Regions from separate parts of the Dickeya dadantii NCPPB 898 genome, predicted to be linked through region 2. Evidence: predicted binding sites of a transcription regulator. Region 2 holds the regulator's gene; the other holds the start of a gene.
The links. Region 2 encodes CRP, which controls carbon source genes, mostly activating them, when cyclic AMP is high. Its sites were predicted from a motif close to ATGTGANNNNNNTCACAT; they were not measured.

Region 1 (7,857 bases), 1.0 Mb from region 2:
CGCCGCCGCGGCGTCGGAACAGGCATCCAACATGCCGATATCCGCCCCGGCAATAAACGACGCCGGTTTGCCGGAGAGAATAACCAGCCCCTGTAGGCCACTGTGCTGTCGAGCCTGCGTCAGCACCGCGCGCATCTGTTCCGCGAATTCCGCTTTCAGGGTATTCACTTTCTCGCCGGGAACATCCACGGTGATCACGCCGATATGATCGGGGCGTAGCGTCAACCGGAAAGCCGCGTGCTCTTCATGTTCGTGCGCCTGATGTATCGCATTCAGTTCGGTCATTGCGTCACCTCCAGCACCATCGCTGCCCCCAGGCCGCCTGCCGCGCAAGCAGTGACCAGCCCCAATCCGCCGCCTCGCCGGCGCAATTCATGCAGCGTCTGGGTGATCATCCGCGCGCCGGTCGCGGCAAACGGATGCCCATAGGCGAGCGATCCGCCACGCACGTTGAAGCGCTCACGGTCCACCTCCCCCACCGGCGCGTTGCGCCCGAGTTTATCGCGGGCAAATTCAGCGCTGGCGAACAGGTACAGATTGGCCAGAGTCTGAGCGGCGAAAGCTTCATGCATGTCAATCAGCGCCAGATCGTCCAGACGGATACCCGCTCGATCGAGCGCCAGCGGGGTGGTGTAAGCCGGCCCTGCCAGCATGTCCTGCTGCACCGGAATGGCGCAGAACGCATAGCTACGCAGGTAGCCGAGCGGCGTCAGTTTCAGTTCGCGGGCGCGGGATTCGCTCATCAGCAACACCGCGGCGGCGCCGTCGGTTAACGGCGAACTGTTGCCGGCGGTTACGCTGCCGTAGCGACGGTCAAAGGCGGGTTTAAGGCGGGAATACTGTTCCGGCGCGCTGTCGCGACGAATAGTGTTGTCTTCATTGATGGCCTGTTTATACGGCGGCACCCAGGCCGTCATCACCTCGTCGCGCAGTACGCCGTCGGCCCAGGCCTGCGTAGCGCGTTGATGGGAAAGATGGGCGAAAGCGTCCTGCGCTTCGCGGCTGATGCGGTAGTCTTTCGCCATCTGCTCGGCGGTATCGCCCATGCGCAGCCCGGTGGAATACTCGGCCACGGCGGGCGCCACCGGCAGTAAGTCCCGCGGCCGCAAACGGGCGAACAACGCCAGCCGCTGGCGGAAGGTTCTGGCGCGCGAGAGATCGACCAGCGTGCGCGCCAGCGCCTTGCTGACGCCGATGGGCAGCACAGAAGCCGAATCAGCGCCGCCGGCGATGCCGATGTCGATAGCGCCGGCCAGAATGCTTTCCGCCACGTTGGCGACCGCCTGAAAACTGGTGGCGCAGGCTCGGGAGACGCTATATGCATCGGTAAGCACGCTCATGCCGCTGCCCAGCACGATTTCGCGGGCGATATTGGGCGCTTCCGGCATCTGGATCACCTGCCCGAACACCAGTTGCTCCACCTGTTCCGGCTCGACGCCGCTGCGAAGCAACAGCTCATTGACCACCAGCGTGCCCAGCTCCAGCGCCGGGATACCATGATAGACCGTCGCCTGTCGGGCAAACGGGGTTCTCAGCCCACTAACAATCGCAATGCGGTCGCCACGCCGGGTGACCAGCGGCACTGCTTCGCGTTCACGCATAACCATTCCGTTCATCCCTTTTCAGAGACCGATGGGTCTGAACTCATTGTTAACCTGAAGATTACATTATGCAAACAAGCAGATACCAAACAGCGAGCCATGCCACGCTTCCGGGCGCTCATGCACAATGGAAATAAGACGGCAAAGGTAATGAAAAAGAAGGAATAATGAAGTGGAAAACATCGGGAAACGCGGCTGATCTCAGCGTATCAGCCGCAAAGCGAGGGCGAGCACGCCACTACAGCGGCACTACTATTACGACTACTACGACTTGGTCGGTTAGCGCAGGCCCAGCTGGAAGATCAGGGTTTCCGCCTGACAGCTGAACGTGAAATCCATATCCAGTTTAACGCCGCCTTCCGCCTCCGACAGGCGGGCGTCAATCACGCAGGGCTCGGACTCAACCGCACGGGCTTTTTCCGTCAGTTGCTTCTGCGTCTGCTCCGCGTCGCTACGGTGGGTAAACACACGGCTGTAAGAGGCGGTGCAATCGGTGTTATCCATTACGGTTCCCACATCCACACAGCAACAGGCGGCGGTTTCTTCCGCGCTACATTTGTTAATCGCGTTTGTCATGGCAAAACTCCTCTGCGGCGACAGGCGCTTCCCCAGTCGGAAGCACGCTATCCATCTATTCTGCCCCCATTTTACTCACCACGGTCGTCTATCACTAGCACTTACCAATTAAAGAGGTATTACGTGATACAAATCACACTTTAACGTTATTTTTCAATGAAATAGGCTAAAAGACCTAAACACAATCATGACATTTGTTAACTGGATCTAATTTTTAAATCATTTTCGCAACATTTATGGAACCAAAAGAAAACATTTCATCGTTTTACTTTTATACTTTGCGCAACTGGTCTGATTTGTCAGCCCATTAAGCCCCCCTACAATGCGCGTCCCTTGTTACACGCTTAACAAAAATTGCAAACGTTCAGTGAGGTTTCGGTCATGAGCCAGAAAGTCCTGTTAAAGAAAACATCACTTGCTGTGGCGCTGGCGCTAATGGCATCCAATGCAACCGCTGCTGGTTTCCAGTTGAATGAGTTCTCCTCATCCGGTCTGGGGCGCGCCTTCTCGGGTGAAAGCGCAATTGCAGACAATGCGACCTCTGGTAGCCGCAACCCGGCGACCATGACGCTGTTTGATCGCCCGGCCTTTTCCGGCGGCGTGACTTACATTAACCCGGATATCGACTTGCGCGGCTCCAGCAGCACCGGCCGCGACGCCAGCGCAGACAATATTGCGCCGCATGCCTGGGTGCCCAACCTGCATTTCATCATGCCGCTGAACGAGCAGTGGGCGGTTGGCGCCTCCGCCACCACCAACTTCGGGCTGGGGACAGAGTTCAGCGACAATTTCAGCGCCGGTTCCATTGCGGGCAAAACCGACCTGAAAACCTCCAACCTGAATCTGAGCGCGGCCTATCGTCTCAACCAGCATTTCAGCTTTGGTCTGGGCGTCAATGCCGTGTACGCCGATGCCAAATTTGTGCGTAACGCCGGCGAAGTCGGCCCGGTGCTGGGTGTGAGTTCAACATCTGAGATCACCCATATGGATGGCAAAGAATGGGGTTATGGCTGGAACGCCGGTATCCTGTATGAACTGGATAAGAACAACCGCTTCGGCCTGAGTTATCGCTCTAAAGTCGACATCGATTTTGACGGCTCCTTCAGAAACGACCTGGCGGCGCCGCGCGGCACCAGCGGCAACACCATCCCCGCCAGGCTCACGCTCAACCTGCCGGAAATGTGGGAGTTCTCCGCTTACCACCGCGTCGCTCCGCAGTGGGCGGTTCACTATAGCCTGGCCTACACCAGTTGGAGCAGCTTCCAGGAACTACGTGCCACCAACAGCAACGGCCAGCAGTTGTTCCAGAAGGATGAACGCTTCCACGATTCTTACCGCATCGCGCTGGGCACCACTTACTACTACGACGACAACTGGACTTTCCGCACCGGTATCGCGTTTGACGACAGTCCGGTACCGGCTGACAAACGCACCATCTCCATCCCGGATCAGGATCGTCTCTGGCTGAGCGCCGGCACCACCTACGCCTTTAACAAAGACGCTTCGGTGGACGTGGGCGTGTCTTATATGCACGGTCAGAAAGTCACCATCAACGAACCGGGCGTTGCGGCTAACCTGCCCTCTTACACCTTTACCTCTAAAGGCCGGGCGTGGCTGTACGGCGTGAACTTCAACTACAGTTTCTAACCTGAACACCCTATCTCTGTTCGTAAAAAAGGCCGCTATCGCGGCCTTTTGTTTGATGAGAAGTCGGTGATTTATGCCAGCGGCATTACTCCGGCTTCACTTCCATGTAGTTCAGTTTCAGCGTGCTACTGGTGTAGCCGCGGATCTTGTTGGTCAGGTCGATATTGCCTTCCAGTTTCTGGCCGTAAGACGGAACGATCTCCTTCAATTTGGCCTGCCATTCCGGCGTCGCGACCTTATCCTTGAACACGGTCTGCATCAGGCTCAGCATGATCGGCGCAGCGGTGGACGCACCCGGCGACGCGCCCAGCAGCGCGGCGATGGTACCGTCTTTATCGCTGACAATCTCGGTGCCCAGCTTCAGTACGCCGCCCAGCTCTTTGTCTTTCTTGATGATCTGTACGCGTTGACCCGCCACCGCCAGACGCCAGTCAGACTGTTTGGCCTGCGGGAAGTACTCTTTCAACGCGGCAAAACGATCGTCGTCGTTCATCATCAGCTGGCCGATCAGGTATTTCACCAGATCGAAATTATCGATCCCCACATTCACCATCGGCATAAAGTTGGAGGTGTTCATGGACGCGAGCAGATCCCACAACGAACCGTTTTTCAGGAATTTGCTGGAGAAGGTCGCGAACGGCCCGAACAGCAGCGCCGGCTTACCGTTGAAGATACGGGTATCCAGATGCGGTACGGACATCGGCGGCGCGCCAACCGAAGCTTTACCGTATACCTTGGCGAGATGACGTTTTACGATGTCCTGATTATCGGTGACCAGGAACTCGCCGCCAACCGGGAAGCCGCCATAGTTGTCCGCTTCCGGAATACCTGACTTCTGCAGCAGTTGCAGTGCCGCGCCGCCGGCGCCGATGAACACGAATTTGGCTTTGATAGCGCTTTCTTTACCGCCGTTTTTCAGGTCGGCAACCACCACGTTCCAGGTTTTGTCCGGATTGCGCTTGATGTCACGCACTTCGTTGCTCAGTTGCAGGTTGAAGGTCGAATGCTGCTTCAACCCGTCCACCAGTTGGCGGGTGACTTCGCCGTAGTTAACATCGGTGCCGATCGGCATACGGGTAGCGGCAATCTTCTGTTGCGGATCGCGCCCTTCCATCACCAGCGGGATCCACTGCTTGATCTGATCCGCGTTGTCGGAGAACTCCATGCCGCGAAACAGGGTGCTATGTTGCAGCGCCTGGTAACGTTTGTGCAGGTAATTGACGTTGTCGTCGCCCCATACGAAACTCATGTGCGGCACGCTGTTGATGAATGACGACGGGTCTTTCATCACATTGTGAGAAATTTGATAAGACCAAAACTGACGGGAAACTTCGAACGCTTCGCTGATTTCGACCGCCTTGCTGATGTCGATCGAGCCATCGGCTTTTTCCGGCGTGTAGTTCAGTTCCATAAAGGCGGAGTGGCCGGTGCCGGCGTTATTCCAGCCGTTGGAGCTTTCCTCAGCCACGTTGTCCAGACGCTCGACCATACTGATGGTCCAATTCGGTTCCAGCGCCTGCAGATAGGTACCCAGCGTGGCGCTCATGACGCCGCCGCCGATCAACACCACATCCACTGCCTTATTTTCTTCCGCCATGACAGGCTGTGCCAGCCCTATGGCGCCCAGACACAAGGTGGTAACCAATAGTTTTTTCATATTTATGTCCCGTTATGTCAATGTGTCATCCCTGCAGGTGAACAAGGGTGATTCCAGATTAGCGAGATAACGATGCAGGAACGATGAGCCATGAGAAACACGGCGCCAACCCTATAGCAGGTGCACGGCAACGCCTTTGTCTATTTCAGCATAGAGCAGAAATGGCTGACGGCAGGCGGAGATAAGAGCACATGACGCAATACGTGGATTGCCTGCTCAGGGCTGCTGAATCGTTACCCTCTCTAACCGGCTGTTATTATTGTTACATAAGCGGTGGAAATAAATTTATGTAATTAAATAAACGCTCAACAACAATATAACGTTTCACAAACAATCAGTTTGATGAGTTTCTGGTGGGCAGATAACAAGGTGGGTGAAAAAAGGCGCCCGCAGGCGCCTGTCAATGCTGAAAGAATACTTATTTATCTGAATCGATCTCGTCCAGGCTGCCTTCAATCGCTTTGGCATTCGGATTAGCCGCCGGGGTGTATTTACCGTCGCTAGCCAGGAAGTCATGCCGCTGGAAATAGGCATCGCGCACCATCAGGTAAGGGTCGGACGAATTATGCAGCAGCGCGTCGGAATCCAACAGACGGGCGCGAGTTTCCAACCCTTCCACCGCCCACTTGCCGGCGGACATCACGAAAGTGAGATAACTCAACGGCGGATAAAGCGTATCCACGACCCCGCCGCCGTCTTCACGCAGCGTGGCGCTGCCGTAGCCCGGCAACACCAGATAAGGCCCGTAACCCACACCGTAATGCCCCAGCGTACTGCCGAAACGATGCGGCTCTCCTTTCGCCAGTTTGGGGTTCGCCATTGACGCGACGTCGATCAGGCCGCCCATCCCCAGCAAGGTATTAAGGAAAAAACGGTTGAAGTGAATCATCGCCTGATAAGGTTTGCCCTCGGCGAAATAGTTCACCATGGTGGCGGGTTCGGACAGGTTGACGAAGAAATTGGTCAAACCATTGCGCGCCGGTTGCGGCATGTAATCACGCCAGACCACCGCCGCCGGACGCACCACATACGGATCCAGCACGTTGTAGTTGAAACCGAACATAGTGCGGTTGAATCCTTCCAGCGGATCCGAACGCTGCTCAGGCGCTGAGGTTTTAGAGCTGGCACAGCCGGCAAGCAATGCGCTCGCCAGTACCACACCACCCAGACGAAAATTCATAACGTATCTCCCTGCTGAACTTTCATGCAGTCCGCACGACCTGCCATCGGGCCGTCAGCGCACAAGGCCACATGTTATCATCTTAATACACCGGGCTTTGGTTTGCCCGTGCCGCCGGTGGCGGTCTATCGGAAAAATGGCGATCGTTTAATAGCGACGCCAGCAGTGACGCCTCTCCCGTAGGCGCTTCGGAATCGTCCGGTTCATGCCGGATACCCTTGCACGGGAAACAACCGCCGTCGCATCGGCTGACGCAACGGTCAACATTGGAGGATGCGGATCCTGCGTCAGGCGCCGGTATAATTCCAGCGCCAATTGTGCGATCGCAACCAAATTCAATGATTTGCGTAGCCCGTCACTCATTTGTCCGACGGTTAGCGTAGCGAAAGATACCACGATTAAGCCCGGTATTCAGGCCGAAACTGGTGGCGGATTGAGCAAACGAACCGGCAAGTGCTTATGGCGACAGCCAAATCGGTTATAATGCGGCGCCAGCGCAGTCCCCATAGTTAAATGGATATAACAAGCCCCTCCTAAGGGCTAGTTGCAGGTTCGATCCCTGCTGGGGACGCCAGTCAATTCAAAAAATAATATAAAAAAGATAGGTATCTTTCATCCCCACAACGACTCGTTAATCAGCATATTCCGCCAGTTACAGCCAGACATTTCGTCTGCAATCATAAGCCCATCCACCCTCCCTGACTCCGCCACTAGCGTTCGTAGCACACGGTCTATGCCAGAAACGGTTTGCGCTATATAGCCATATAGAGGAAACACCAAACGACATGCAGTACATGTCGCAACAATGATGAAACAAGGATTGAGGGAATTACAGATGGCCGGGCCACCCGGCCCGGCCTGAGGCATTATTTAGAACTGTCCACGCTGGCCTGCGTGAAGTTCGGGTAATCACCCGGTTTGCCGTTGTTCAGGTTAGACAGGAAATTACCGTCCTTCATCGGGATATCCGCCGATTCGTAGTTGAACGTGTTCATCTTGTTGCGCATGTCCTGATTGCTGACGCCATCGCCATGCACCGAGTACCAGCTGACAATATCCGGCGTGACGAAGGTGTTGTAGGGGTTTTCCGCCTGTTCGCCCGATTTGGCGAAACGGAAAGCGTGGGTCAGCGCGCCATCTTTATGGTAAACAAACTTCAGATGCCCATTTTGTTTATCGAGACTGGAGGCGGCAGC
Region 2 (7,857 bases):
GGACAACCGTGTCTCAACTCTTCAGACTCGACATCATTCATTCTGCATCATGTTGTGTTAGACATGACGCCTGCACCGAGCATAACGCCATTCACCCGCTGATAGATAAAGATATGCTGCTACTTATCGACAACTACGACTCCTTTACCTACAACCTGTACCAGTATTTTTGCGAGTTGGGGGCGGAGGTGCTGGTCAGGCGTAATGATGCGCTGACGCTGGCGGACATTGAGCGGTTATCGCCGCAACGGCTGGTGATTTCCCCTGGCCCCTGTACGCCGGATGACGCCGGGATTTCGCTGGCGGCTATCCGCCATTTCGCCGGCACGTTGCCGATTTTGGGGGTGTGTCTGGGGCATCAGGCGCTGGGGCAGGCGTTTGGCGCGCGGGTGGTGCGCGCCCGTCAGGTGATGCATGGCAAGACTTCGCCGGTACGGCACGCTGGCCGCGGCGTATTCGCCGGGCTGGCAAACCCGTTAACCGTCACCCGTTATCACTCGCTGATTCTGGAAAAGGATTCGCTGCCTGATTGTTTTGAGGTGACCGCCTGGACCGAGAACGACGCCGGAATCGATGAGATCATGGGTGTGCGTCACCGCTCGCTGCCGCTGGAAGGCGTGCAGTTCCACCCGGAAAGCATTCTCAGCCAGCAGGGACACCAGCTACTGAGAAATTTCCTTGATTTATAGGTGGATAGCGGGCGCAAATCCGGCATTACCGGATTAATGATTGCGTATTTTTGATTTTTTATGCATATTTAATGACTATATTTTCACTCGAAAACCACGGATATCACAACGGGGCAGCAAATGGCGACAGAGAAAGCAGCAGTAACACGGGATACTTACGATAAGGTAATTCTTCCGGTTTATGCACCCGCGCAGTTTGTGCCGGTAAAAGGCAAAGGGAGCCGTGTCTGGGATCAGCAGGGCAAGGAATATATCGACTTTTCCGGCGGCATCGCGGTAACGGCGTTGGGGCACTGCCATCCGGCGCTGGTGGCGGCGTTGAAAGAGCAGGGCGAAACCCTGTGGCATACCAGTAACGTGTTCACCAACGAACCGGCGCTGCGTTTGGCCACCAAACTGATCAATGCCACCTTTGCCGACCGCGTCTTTTTCGCTAACTCCGGTGCGGAAGCCAACGAAGCGGCATTCAAGCTGGCTCGCCATTACGCCATTACCCGCCATAGCCCGTACAAGACCAAGATCATTTCGTTTTATCAGTCGTTCCACGGCCGTACGCTGTTCACCGTTTCCGTCGGCGGCCAGCCGAAATACGCCGATGGTTTCGGCCCGAAACCGGCGGACATCGTGCATGTGCCGTTCAACGATCTGGACGCGGTAAAAGCGGTGATGGATGACCACACCTGCGCGGTGGTGCTGGAGCCGATTCAGGGCGAAGGCGGTATCACGCCCGCTACGCCGGCCTTCCTCAGCGGCGTGCGCGAGCTGTGCGATCAGTATCAGGCGCTGCTGGTATTTGACGAAGTGCAGTGCGGCATGGGCCGCAGCGGCAAGCTGTTCTCTTATATGCATTACGGCATCACGCCGGATATTCTGACCACCGCCAAAGCGCTGGGCGGCGGTTTCCCGATCAGCGCGATGCTGACCACGGAAGAGATTGCGTCGGTGATGGCGGTCGGTACTCACGGCACGACCTACGGCGGCAATCCGCTGGCCTGCGCGGTGGCGGAAGCGGCGCTGGATGTGATCAACACGCCGGAGGTGCTGTCCGGGGTGGTGGATCGTCATGCGCGCTTTGTGTCTGCGCTGGAGCGCATTAATGCGCAGTACGATATTTTCGACGAAATCCGCGGCATGGGTCTGCTGCTGGGCGCGCAGCTGAAACCGGCCTGGCATGGCCGCGCCAGGGATTTCCTGGCCGCATCGGCGGACCTGGGGTTGATGATTTTGGTGGCGGGGCCGGACGTGATCCGTTTTGTGCCGTCGCTGGTGATTACTCCGGAAGAGATCGATCAAGGCATGGCGCTGTTCGGGAAAGCAGTGGAGCAGGTGGTGAAAGGCGCGTAAGCCACGGCTTTTCTCTGCACTAAAACGACAAGAGCGTGCCTGGGCACGCTCTTTTTGATCCGGCTGATTTTGATCCGGTGGATGATAATCAGCGGGTGCCGTACACCACGATGGTTTTACCGTGGGCGGAGATCAGGTTCTGATCTTCCAGCATCTTCAGGATACGACCGACAGTTTCGCGGGAACAGCCGACAATCTGACCGATCTCCTGCCGGGTGATCTTGATTTGCATGCCGTCCGGGTGGGTCATGGCGTCCGGTTGCTTGGCCAGGTTGAGCAGGGTTTGCGCGATACGGCCGGTTACGTCGAGGAACGCCAGGTTGCCGACTTTCTGCGAGGTCACCTGCAGGCGTCGCGCCATCTGCGAGGACAACCGCATCAGAATATCCGGGTTGACCTGAATCAGCTGGCGGAATTTTTTATAGGAAATCTCAGCGACTTCGCAGGCGGTTTTCGCCCGGACCCACGCACTGCGTTCCTGACCATCTTCGAACAAACCAAGTTCGCCGATAAAATCGCCCTGATTCAGATAAGAAAGAATCATTTCCTTGCCTTCTTCATCCTTGATCAGCACGGCAACCGAGCCTTTCACGATGTAGTAAAGCGTCTCTGCTTTTTCACCCTGATGAATCAGAGTGCTCTTCGATGGGTACTTGTGAATGTGGCAATGAGAAAGGAACCATTCGAGAGTCGGGTCTGTTTGCGGTTTGCCGAGAACCATTCGCTGTTATCCTCTGTTGTAATTCACTGCGCAAATCACAGGGCTCAGAGTTCCCTGTACGGCGTGATAACATAGTTATAATTCAATTCCGTCCTGGCGGAATGACGTCAGGGAATATACTGAGGCTGTCTATAACCGTCATACTTCAGGCTGCAGGCGCGTTGGCTTTCCTGCAATCGAATTATTGAGGGTATATCGGATGACGCCAGTAAGCCGGCGGCTGGTCAGGCAGAGGCTCAACGCACACCGGTTTACGCCTTCGTTTGTAACACAGGTTGAGTGTAGTGTCTTGTGTTGTCTCGCTTCAGCATGATTAAGCTCTGATTATCAGACTTTTTTATACATAAGCGGTGTAAAATTTCAAAAATAATTGATTGAGGGCAAACTTATGCAGGCTCGGGTGAAATGGGTTGAAGGGTTAACGTTTCTTGGCGAGTCCGCGTCCGGACATCAACTGCTGATGGACGGCAACGCCGGCGATAAAGCGCCCAGCCCGATGGAAATGGTGCTGATGGCGGCAGGCGGATGCAGCGCCATTGATGTGGTGTCTATCCTGCAGAAAGGCCGCTACGATGTGGCGGACTGCGAAGTGCGCCTGACCTCTGAACGCCGTGAGGAAGCGCCGCGTTTGTTCACCGCCATCAACCTGCACTTTATCGTTACCGGCAAAGGGTTGAACGACAAGGCCGTGGAGCGTGCGGTGTCGCTGTCGGCGGAGAAATACTGCTCCGTGGCGCTGATGCTGGAGAAAGCGGTGACGATCACCCACAGCCACGAAGTGATCGCGCTCGACTAAATCGTCAGGCACGCGGCGGCGAGTTTCGGTGCTCCGCCGCGTCGCTTAGTCAATATGGTTGCCTTCTATTAATCGCTGCACCAGCGGCATCATGATCAGTTCCATCGCCAGCCCCATTTTGCCGCCCGGCACCACCAGCGTGTTGATGTGGGAAATGAACGAGCCCTGCAACATCGCCAGCAGGTAAGGGTAGTCAATGTGGTCCAGCCCCTGAAAATGAATCACCACGAAACTTTCGTCCATTGACGGAATGGCTTTGGCGGCGAACGGGTTAGAGGTATCCACCGTCGGCACGCGCTGAAAGTTGATGTGGGTGCGGGAAAACTGCGGGGTGATGTGGGTGATGTAATCCTCCATCGAACGCACGACGGAATCCATTACCGCCTCGCGGGAGTGACCGCGCTCGTTGATATCGCGCACCAGCTTCTGAATCCACTCCAGGTTGACGATCGGCACCACGCCGACCAGCAGGTCGACATGCTGCGCCACATCGTGCTGGTCGGTGACCACGCCGCCGTGCAGCCCCTCGTAAAACAACAGGTCGGTCGGTTCCGGCATCGGCTCCCAGGGGGTGAAGGTGCCGGGCACCTGATTGTAGGGAATCGCCTCGTCGTAGGTGTGTAGGTATTTGCGGGTCTGGCCGGTGCCGCTGAGGCCATATTCGATAAAGGTGTGTTCCAACTGGCAGAAATCGTTCGCTTCCGGCCCGAAATAGCTGATGTGGCGCCCCAGATCCCGCGCTTTGCGGATCGCCATGTCCATTTCCGGCCGGGTATAGCGGTGATAGCTGTCGCCGTCCACCAGCGCGGCGCGAAGGTTCAGTTGTTGGAAAATCTTGCGAAACGCCAGGCTGGTGGTGGTGGTCCCCGCACCGCTGGAGCCGGTGACCGCGATAATCGGATGCTGGTGCGACATGAGTGTAACCTCCGGTGAATGGGGCAACCTCTGGTGAACGGCGCCAACTCCGGTCAGAGATATCTGATAATTGTTAGCATGTTTATACCGTGGTGACACGCCAATTTACGTTTTTAAGCGATTGATTCAGGGCTGATACCGTTCACCGCTGCTGAGCTGGTTGCGGGGCATGATATTGACGGTTTCATGCAGTTCCGACCACACCAGTACCACGTCGCCCTGCGCCAGTTGCTGGCGTATATCAGCCACTTTTTCTTCCAGCGTTCGCTCCTGCTCGCCGTAGTCGGTCCCTTCGCGCAGGACGAACGATTCAATCAGATTTTGCAGCGTTTCCGTCGCCAGTTCTTGCCAGGGAATGATCATGCGTTCTGCTCCAGATAAGGGGTAAACCAGTCGGGAATACGGTGTTCCAGCCACAGTTCGGGTTTGCGCCACGATCCGCCGACAAAACCGACATGGCCGCCGCATTCCGTCAGTTGATAGTCGATGTTGGCCGGCAGTTGCGATATATCGGGGATCACGGCCGGCGTCATGAACGGATCGTCTTTGGCCTGAATGATCAGCAACGGCTGGCGGATGTGCGACAACTGCGGCAGCGCGCTGCTGCGCCGGTAATACTCCGTTGCATCGGTAAAGCCATGTAGCTGGGCGGTGATCAGATCATCAAATTCTCTCAGGCGGCGTACTTGTCGTAGCCTCGCGGCGGAAACGGGCAGGCAATCGGGGTAGACGGAAAGCTTGCGCAAAGCGCTGCGGCGCAGCAGATTAAGCAGATACGATTGGTACACGCGGGAAAACCCGTGCTCCAGACGGCGGCTGCAAGGCTCCAGCATCAGCGGCGCGGAGACGATCGCCGCGGCGTTCAGCGTGCCGGGCGCGTCCTGACGGCTCAGCAGGCAGGCCAGCATGTTGCCGCCCAGCGATACTCCGACCGCCGCGGTGGGGGCGGCACCCAGCGTCTGGTTCAGCCAGTGCAGGAAATAGCGAGCGTCCTCGGTTTCGCCGGCGTGATAAGCGCGCGGCAGACGGTTGGGTTGTCCGCCGCAACCGCGAAAGTGCATCACCACCGCCAGCCAGCCGCGCCGCTGACAGGCGGCCATCAACCCGTGGGCGTAAGGACTGTGAAAACTGCCCTCCAGCCCATGAAACAGCACCACGCGAGGTTTGTGCTGCGCCTGAGTCGGCGCTTCGCTCCAGGCGAGATCGACAAAATCCCCGTCCGGCATAGTCAGTTTCTGCCACACCGGCTTCAGGGCCGGATGGCGGCGAAGCAACCGCGGCAGCAAGGTCTGCAGGTGCGGGTTGCGCACGCCCGGTAAAGGCTGAAAACACGTGCCACGCTGAGAAGAATTATTCATAACCAGAAAGCCATGATGAAAAGGTGCCGTGATAGCCGTTGCGGCACGGTGAAAAGCTTGTCTGCATCACACCGCGCTGCTAGGTTGTGACGTCCCTTCCGTTAAAGGATTGTCGTTTCATGGAGCACTTCAGCCTGTTTCTTTCGATGCTCGGTTTTTTGTGGGTCGCCGCTATTACGCCCGGCCCTAATAATATGCTACTTACCGCCTCCGCCGCCAATTTTGGCGTATGGCGTTCCATGCCGCTGATGCTGGGTATCATGGTCGGCATGCAAAGTATGCTGCTGCTGGTGGCGCTGGGGCTGGGCAGCCTGATCCTGCTTTATCCGTCGCTGCATCTGGCGTTGAAAGTGTTGGGCAGCGTGTATCTGCTGTGGCTGTCGTGGAAGATTGCCACCGCGGCGTATGAAAAGCTGGATACCGACACCGCGCCGCCGGCGCCGATCCCACTGTATCAGGGCGGGTTACTGCAATTCCTCAATCCAAAGGCCTGGCTGATGGCGCTGGGCGCGGTGGCGGGGTTTAGTCTGGCCGGCGACGGTTATGCGGGCTCGGTGGTGGCGATCAGCGTCGCGATGGTAGGCGTTAATTTCGTGGCTGGGGTTATCTGGCTGGGATTCGGCGCGATGATCGGCCGCTTGTTGCGTAGTCCGCGCGCCTGGAAGATTTTCAATCTCGCTATGGGGTTGCTGACGGCGACCTGCGTGCTGATGATCTGGCATTGATGATTTGGCATGAAGAAGAAAGCGGCGGGCTGTTCCGCCCGCCGTTCAAACGTGAAGCCGGACGTTTAGCCCTGACTTTCAGCGTCGCGCAGCAACTGCTCCAGCTGTTCCTGCGCATCCAGCCAGGCCATTTCGGCGTTTTCCAGATCTGCTTTGGTTGCGCTCTGTTTTTGCAGACACTCGGTCAGCTCGCTTTTACGGCTGACGTCATAAAGTCCGCTGTCGGCCAGGCGCTCTTCCACCGCCGTCAGCGCGGTTTGCAGTTTCTCCATCTGTTGTTCCAGTTGGGTAATCTGCTTGCGCAGCGGCTGGGTCAGCGTGCGTAGCTCGGCGTCGCGCCGTTTCTGATCCTTTCTCGACTGCGCGCTGTTGGCGGCGTTGTCTCTGGCGGCGGATTCCGCGGCGTTATCCTGCTTCTGCGCATCCAGCAGCCATTGTTGGTAATCTTCCAGATCGCCGTCAAACGGCTCGACCTTGTGGTCGTGCACCAGATAGAGATCGTCGGTGGTGGATCGGATCAGGTGACGATCGTGAGACACCACCACCAGCGCGCCTTCGAAGTCGATCAACGCTTCGGTCAGCGCCTGGCGCATGTCGAGATCCAGGTGGTTGGTCGGTTCGTCGAGCAGCAACAGGTTAGGGCGCTGCCAGACGATCAGCGCCAGCACCAGCCGCGCTTTCTCGCCGCCGGAAAAACGCTCGGTAGGTTCGGTCACCTTGTCGCCGCGGAAATCAAAACCGCCGAGGTAGTCGCGCAACTGTTGTTCGGTTTCCCGTTCCGCCAGCCGGACAAGGTGCTGCAACGGCGACTCATCGGGACGCAGGAACTCCAGTTGATGCTGGGCGAAATAGCCCAAACGCACGCCTTTGGCCAGGCCGATGTCGCCGCTGAACGGTTGAAGCTCGCCTGCCAGCAGCTTAATGAGCGTCGATTTCCCGGCGCCGTTGTGGCCGAGCAACCCGATGCGCGAGCCGGGCACCAGATTGAGCTTGATGGAATCCAGAATCAGCCGGTCGCCATAGCCCGCGCTGACTTTTTCCATCCGCAACAGCGGGTTGGGCAGCGCTTCCGGCGCCCGAAAGCTAAAGCGGAACGGGTTGTCGACGTGGGCCGGGGCGATCAGCTCCATGCGCTCCAGCATTTTGATGCGACTTTGCGCCTGCTTGGCCTTAGTGGCTTTGGCACGGAAACGGTCGATGTAATGCTGAAGATGGGCGACTCGCTCTTGCTGATGCTGGTACATCGCTTGTTGCTGAGACAAACGGGTGGCGCGCTGCAGCTCAAATGAGGTGTAGTTGCCGGTGTATT

Region 1: the regulator CRP is predicted to act here: its motif matches at 2,299-2,316, upstream of DDA898_RS14820 (YfcZ/YiiS family protein).

The regions. Positions count from the first base shown of each region.
Region 1 covers NZ_CM001976.1:3,290,555-3,298,411, forward strand. The annotation lists gene fadJ (fatty acid oxidation complex subunit alpha FadJ) at 1-285, opposite strand, end outside; gene fadI (acetyl-CoA C-acyltransferase FadI) at 282-1,601, opposite strand; gene DDA898_RS14820 (YfcZ/YiiS family protein) at 1,881-2,177, opposite strand; gene fadL (long-chain fatty acid transporter FadL) at 2,559-3,824, shown strand; gene mqo (malate dehydrogenase (quinone)) at 3,910-5,481, opposite strand; gene mlaA (phospholipid-binding lipoprotein MlaA) at 5,900-6,661, opposite strand; tRNA gene DDA898_RS14840 (tRNA-Arg) at 7,161-7,235, shown strand; gene DDA898_RS14845 (NPP1 family protein) at 7,528-7,857, opposite strand, start outside.
Region 2 covers NZ_CM001976.1:4,330,201-4,338,057, reverse strand. The annotation lists gene DDA898_RS19530 (aminodeoxychorismate synthase component II) at 114-689, shown strand; gene argD (bifunctional acetylornithine/succinyldiaminopimelate transaminase) at 810-2,033, shown strand; gene crp (cAMP-activated global transcriptional regulator CRP) at 2,122-2,754, opposite strand; gene DDA898_RS19515 (OsmC family protein) at 3,143-3,550, shown strand; gene DDA898_RS19510 (phosphoribulokinase) at 3,596-4,465, opposite strand; gene DDA898_RS19505 (YheU family protein) at 4,592-4,828, opposite strand; gene DDA898_RS19500 (hydrolase) at 4,825-5,823, opposite strand; gene DDA898_RS19495 (LysE family translocator) at 5,943-6,548, shown strand; gene DDA898_RS19490 (ABC transporter ATP-binding protein) at 6,614-7,857, opposite strand, start outside.